Linked DNA regions of Pontibacter akesuensis. The main gene of each other region encodes a partner of the protein of the gene in region 2 in a complex. Links are inferred from orthologs where the notes say so. Each region holds a gene or a part of one and is shown on either strand. Other genes may lie near its edges. The genes, in order: hslU and hslV.

Region 1 (3,283 bases), 1.8 Mb from region 2 along the record:
AAACTCAAAGCGCTCGTTCGGCATCTTCTCGCCCACATAGCCAATATCGCCAACCACACCGGCATTGTTAATCAGCACCAACTTCGTGGCCTCCGGGTACGGCAGGAATATCTTCTGAAGATTATGTTCCACGGCCTCCACATCCGAGAAGTCCATAGGTTGGTGACGGTAATTCGGGTGCTTGATGCTGCACGTACGCGACACGCCCACGACCTGGTTGTTCTCGTCTTTCAGCAGTTCTTCCGCAATGGCTTTGCCTATGCCCTTGCTGGATCCGGTGATGATGTAGAGGTTCACTTCGCTCACAATTAGGAATGATGAATTAAGAATTATGAATTAGAGGTACGAATAGAGTGCTTAGGTAGATGCTTCATTGTACATACTCCTCGTCCCTTAACTTATTGAACAAGTCTTCGATTGTATGTTTTCCTAACTTTTCATCAAGCAGGTCATCCATCATAAGATTGTAACATTTATGTAGAGAATTACCAACATCTCCAGTGTATATGACTTCTATATTATATTCACTTTCTAGACGGTTATAGAAGTTGTAAGGAAAACCATTTTGATGTTCTTCTAAGACTCCACTACTAAAATACATGCGCACCAAACCTCTTTCAAAGTCATTCTCTGCTTTACTTTTTGCTTCATCGCAGGTATCAACAGTAAGATTAAAGTTTCTGGTCTCTTTCCAATCTGATGAATAAGACGCTTCAACTGTAATGATATAAGCTAGAACGGCAGTAAATATCGAAAGCAGAACTGCTGCAGCAACTATCGCGGAGTAGACATGTTTTGGACTTTCATTCATAATGATGTCTATAATAATCAAAACCTGATTTAAATAAAAAGAGCTGGTGCTCCTGCCACAGCAGAAACACCAGCTTTGAATTAAACAGCGATTCTGGATACTCGCGCACACCCACAGTCACGGGATAGACTCCCGCGCCAGGATGTTACTTCATAATTCAGAATTTATAATTCATCATTCCTAAAGTATATACTGACTCAGATCACGGTTTTTCACCATACCGGACAGCTTCTCCTGTACCATGGCGCGGTCTACTACGATGTGCGCGTTGGCTCCGATCTTGTCCGGCACGTCGAACAGGATGTCGTTGAGCAGGCGGCTCATTACTGTGTGCAGGCGGCGAGCTCCGATATTCTCTACCTCTGTGTTCACCTCAAAGGCGATGGAGGCAATTTCATCCAAAGCTTCGTCATTAAAAGTCAGTTCCACGTCCTCCGAAGCTAGTAACGCCTCGTACTGTTTCGTAAGGGCGTTCTTCGGGAATTTCAGGATCTGGTAGAAGTCGTCTTTGGTCAGGCTGTTCAGCTCCACGCGAATTGGGAAGCGGCCCTGCAATTCTGGGATCAAATCAGACGGCTTGGCCACGTGAAACGCACCGGCGGCGATAAACAGAATATGGTCGGTGTTAATAATGCCATACTTGGTGTTCACCGTGGAACCCTCTACAATCGGAAGCAGGTCGCGCTGCACGCCCTCACGGCTCACATCCGGACCGCCACCGCCCTTGTTGCTGGCGCTGGCTACCTTGTCAATCTCATCAATAAAGATCACGCCGGAGTTCTCAGCCTTAAAGATCGCCTCCTCCTTCACTTCATCCATGTCGATCAGCTTGGATGCCTCTTCCTCGAGTAAAATCTTACGTGCCTCGGCAATGGTTACTTTGCGTTTTTTGGTCTTTTTCGGCATCATGCCGCTGATCATCTCCTGGATGTTCATCATGGAAGCCTCGTCCATACCTGGCCCCATCACGCCCATACCCGGCATAGAGCTTTGCGACACGCGAATCTCGATTTTGCGGTCTTCCAGATCGCCGTTTCGGATCTTTTCGCGGAACTTCTCGCGCGTACGCTCATTCAGTTCATAGTCGTTGTCGGGCATCACATTCGGATCAGCAGACGTGGAAACGGGGCTGTGTGTGCGGCCCTGGATCGGCGGAATGAGCGCGTCCAGTATGATGTCTTCCACCATCTCGGCCGCTTTCTGCTTCACCTCCTCCTTCATGCGCGTCTTCACCATGTTCACCGACTGCTCCACCAGGTCGCGCACCATGCTTTCCACGTCGCGGCCCACGTAGCCTACCTCGGTAAATTTAGAGGCCTCTACCTTGGTAAAAGGCGCATCGGCAATTTTGGCTAAGCGGCGGGCAATCTCTGTTTTACCCACACCTGTTGCACCGATCATCAGAATGTTGTTCGGCACGATATCGCCTTTTATACTTTCTTCGGCATTCATGCGGCGCCAGCGGTTACGAAGCGCGATGGCCACGTTGCGTTTAGCGTCTTTCTGCCCAATGATATATTTATCCAGCTCCGCCACAATCTGGGCTGGTGTTAATGATACAATCTTATTTGCCATGTCTTTTTTTAAATTTAAACATCTTCTTCCGGCTATTGCTACGTGTTCGCGCAATTGCCGGTAGTTTAGGAACTTCTTTTCTTTTTGAGGAGCGTGCTGGTGTTGGTGCCGACGGTAACGTAGTGCGTAGCGCCCGATGGGTGAAAAAAGGCGCTGCCATAGTTCAACTCAAAGTTCCGCACCCGCAGCATGGCTCCCAACGAGAAGCCCGCTCCTCCTGCTTTTGTATCGAGCCGCAGCTCTTTGCGGCGCAAGTGGTTATATCCGGCCCGCACCTGAAAATTCTTACTGACTATAAACTCGGTTCCTACCACAAAGTGGCGGGCAATCTTATCCCCCAGCTTTTTCTCTTCCTTCACCTCGTTTCCATTCTCATCCAGCTGCCCCGGTGCGTTTGGGTCGAGGTACACTATGTCGAACTGGTAAAGGCGGTGTGCCGTGAGCGACAGCCGCACGGGCATGTGCTCTGGCTTGTATGTGATGCCCAGTTGCGCATCCCAAGGCATTTGCTGCCGCTCTCCCCCATCATAAGCCTTCACCTGGTAACCTACATTCTTAAACGCCAATCCCACTGTAAAATCCTTTTCCGGATGCTTAAATACAGCTCCCGCATCTGCCAATACACCAACCGCCTTGTTACCCGCTATACTTGACACAGCCACTTTTGCCGTTGCGCCTATCGTAAACGCCTCCACCTCCCGCGCATGCGACAGCGACAAAGTATAGTCGTTCACGTTAAAGGTGCCTTGCTCCATACCTGTCGGGTCGCGTTGTACAAAATCACCGTAGTTCAGGTAATTTATACTTGCCGCCCAGCGGCCACACTTCTCGCTACTAAAACCGTAGGCCAAACTGCTTTGTTTGATATCAGCCAGGTAACCGATATAGCTCAAACTC
Region 2 (3,120 bases):
ATCCTTTGGCTCCAGCCTCCAGCGCACAATGTACTCACGTTTGGCGGCACGTTGCTCGTCAGTTCCAAAATCGGTTTGGTTGATGGTGAAAAAGCCCACGCGCTGATCGAACTTGCGCGCGGCCATCGGCGTTCGCGGAAGCAACACCATGGAATGGTTCAACTCCAGTGAGATGGTGCCTGTACTGGAGTTGGAGGGAGCACCGCCTGCGTCATACGTCATCAGCGAGCGGGCCTCGATGTTCATCGGAAAGCTTTTCACACTCTCAATAAAAGAGCGGTTATCATCCAGCTTCTTTACTTTGTACTCCTCGCGGCGATCCTTGTCCAGGCCAAGTGCGGGTACATCTTTCGAAAAGAAATCGGTTACTTCCACCACCTGTGTTCCCTGTCCGAAGGCTTTAATGTTGAAAGCCTGTATAACGGGAGCAAGATTGGAGTTCTGCACTGATTGGAACACTTCCAGGCTGTCTGCGGCCACATTTTCGGTTGAGATAACGCGAAGCAGTACACGGTTTCCTTTCTTTTCCCAGCGCAGCATCTGCGTGTTCAGCTCCTCGCCGCCGTAGCCGATGTTATTAGCTGTTTTGGCGATGCGGCTTACCAGCAGCATGTCGCGGTTCAGGAGCGTGTCCGGAATCTCGTAGTAATACTTTTCGTCGATGCGGTGCACTTTGAAAAGCCCATCATCTGTTACGGCCTTGGCTGTGATTACTTCGCCATAAGGCTTAGGGGTGTTGTCATCCTTTTTAGCGGCGGGTGTCGCAGCAGCAGTTTCCTGCTTTTCTTTTTTCTTCTTTTTGCTTTTTTGCGCGTGGGCAGGTGTTGCAAACACGGCCCCCGTCATCAACAAGGCAACGAGAGGAGCAAAGCGTAAATTCTTACTCATAAATTGGAAAGGTAGGTGGTTAGATTAAGTATAGGTTTTAAAGTTAGTGATAATGCTCTAACAACAAAGAACGCTTCGGGGTACCGGATTCCAAAGTCAGACAATTTGGCGTGCACAGCGGCATTGGCCTTTTGTTTGAAGTAACCGTAGCTTTACGAAGTATAGGCAGTGGTTTAGACTTCTGTACAGGCGAAGGTTTAAAAGAGCAATCAGAAATATTTTATGACGAAGATAAGATCAACAACCGTATGTGGCATCTACCACAACGGCGAAGTAGCGCTTGGCGCAGACGGACAGGCTACCATGGACAAGCACATTGCCAAGAGCAACGTGAAGAAAATCCGTAAGCTGCTGGATGGCAAGATAGTAACAGGCTTTGCTGGCTCCACTGCCGATGCCTTTACCTTGCTGGAGCGCTTCGAGGAGAAGCTTGGCGCTTACCAGAGCAACATGAAGCGAGCCGCCATTGAGCTGGCAAAGGAATGGCGCAAAGACCAGTACCTGCGCAAGCTGGAAGCCATGATGGTAGTGGCCAACAAGGAAGAACTGCTGATTATTTCAGGTACGGGTGATGTGCTGGAGCCGGACAACCAGATTGCTGCCATCGGCTCGGGAAGTATGTACGCGCACGCTGCCGCATTGGCACTTAAAAAGCACGCACCGCACTTAACCGCAGAGGAGATGGTACGGGAGGCGCTGACCATTGCGGCCGATATCTGTATTTATACCAACCATAACCTGATCATAGAAAAACCTGCTCAATAAGCGGCTTTTCCTGATACTATAAGTATAAAAAAGGTGCTGCTGAACTTGAATTTTTTTGTTCAGTTTGTGTTATGCATCTGAATCCGGAGGACATAGACCCGGCTATCATTCCACCCACTGACGCATGGTGTTTGAACAGCTGCTGTTTATATGCCGTAAGGTATAAATCAGTAAAAAATTAATAAATTGCCGAACCAGTCTGCACACTAGGGCAGCGATTGGAACAAAAAAAGCAACTATGCAGGTAACAGATTTTTTAAAGAAACACTACAAGCATTTTAACGCAGCCTCTTTAATCGATGCTGCCGAAGGGTATAAAACGCACCTGAACAACGGGGGCAAAATGTTGGTAACACTGGCAGGTGCCATGTCTACTGCTGAGCTGGGTATTATACTTGCCGAGATGATCCGCCAGGATAAGATCCATGCAATTTCGTGTACCGGTGCCAACCTGGAAGAGGATATCTTCAACCTGGTAGCGCACGACTTCTACGAGCGCGTGCCGCATTACCGCGAACTTTCTGCCGCCGATGAGGAGGAGCTTTTAAGCCGCCACCTAAACCGCGTAACAGATACCTGTATTCCGGAAGAGGAGGCCATGCGCCGCCTGGAGCACGTAGTGTTGAAGTACTGGGAAAAAGCAGACAAGGCCGGTGAGGCCTACTTCCCGCACGAGTTCTTCTACCAGATTTTGCTTTCAGGCGAACTGGAGCAGTACTACCAGATCGACCCGAAGAACAGCTGGATGCTGGAAGCGGCCAAGAAAAACCTGCCTATCATCTGCCCGGGCTGGGAAGATTCTACCTTGGGTAACATTTATGCAGGCCACGTGATCAGCGGTGACATCAAGAATGTGCATACCATGAAAACGGGTATCCAGTACATGATGGAGCTGGCCGAGTGGTATACTCAGACTGCCAAAGAAGAGTCTACGATTGGTTTCTTCCAGATTGGCGGCGGTATAGCCGGTGACTTCCCGATTTGTGTTGTTCCAATGCTGCACCAGGATCTTCAGCGTGAGGGTGTTCCGCTTTGGGGCTACTTCGCACAGATATCTGACTCTACCACCAGCTACGGTTCCTACTCTGGCGCTGTACCGAATGAGAAAATCACCTGGGGTAAATTGGGCAAGGATACTCCTAAGTTCATGATCGAATCGGATGCTACGATTGTGGCACCATTAGTATTCGCCATTGTGCTGGATTACTAATCCAGGTTTGTTATAAAGTACAAAAGCGGCTGCAGGTAACTGCAGCCGCTTTTCGTTTAAGTGTACTTGATGGTTGCAAATTTAAGCCGGCACCATCATTTTCTCCTCCCGGTCCCAGTGGCGGTGCTTTTTGATGGCATTTATAAAAGCAGCAGCGAATTCATCTGCGTCCGCATCATTTCCGGCAGTCACAACGCCGCTATCTGTGAGGACATCCTGCGAGTTTTCGTCCGCGAAGTCTATCCCTAAAACAGAGG

Evidence for each region.
Region 1: the proteins of hslV (region 2) and hslU are in contact, whole or in part, in a solved structure (PDB 1G4A), measured with the Escherichia coli proteins. The link is inferred for Pontibacter akesuensis from one-to-one orthologs.

Annotation. Positions count from the first base shown.
Region 1 is NZ_CP014766.1:2,845,857-2,849,139, reverse strand. Bases 190-3,145 are described here. They hold hslU (ATP-dependent protease ATPase subunit HslU), read right to left. Parts: upstream 2,387-3,145; coding sequence 992-2,386; downstream 190-991. Other genes in these bases: porQ (type IX secretion system protein PorQ), read right to left, coding at 2,452-3,145; A0W33_RS12170 (hypothetical protein), read right to left, coding at 371-811; A0W33_RS12175 (SDR family NAD(P)-dependent oxidoreductase), read right to left, coding at 190-306. Also shown: more of A0W33_RS12175, read right to left, coding at 1-189; more of porQ, read right to left, coding at 3,146-3,283. UniProt on the Escherichia coli protein: ATPase subunit of a proteasome-like degradation complex; this subunit has chaperone activity. The binding of ATP and its subsequent hydrolysis by HslU are essential for unfolding of protein substrates subsequently hydrolyzed by HslV.
Region 2 is NZ_CP014766.1:4,647,747-4,650,866, reverse strand. What follows is about bases 89-2,881. They hold hslV (ATP-dependent protease subunit HslV), read left to right. Parts: upstream 89-1,110; coding sequence 1,111-1,653; downstream 1,654-2,881. Other genes in these bases: A0W33_RS19695 (deoxyhypusine synthase family protein), read left to right, coding at 1,892-2,863; A0W33_RS19705 (zinc-dependent metalloprotease), read right to left, coding at 89-888. Also shown: more of A0W33_RS19705, read right to left, coding at 1-88; A0W33_RS19690 (catalase), read right to left, coding at 2,945-3,120. UniProt on the Escherichia coli protein: Protease subunit of a proteasome-like degradation complex believed to be a general protein degrading machinery. The complex has been shown to be involved in the specific degradation of heat shock induced transcription factors such as RpoH and SulA.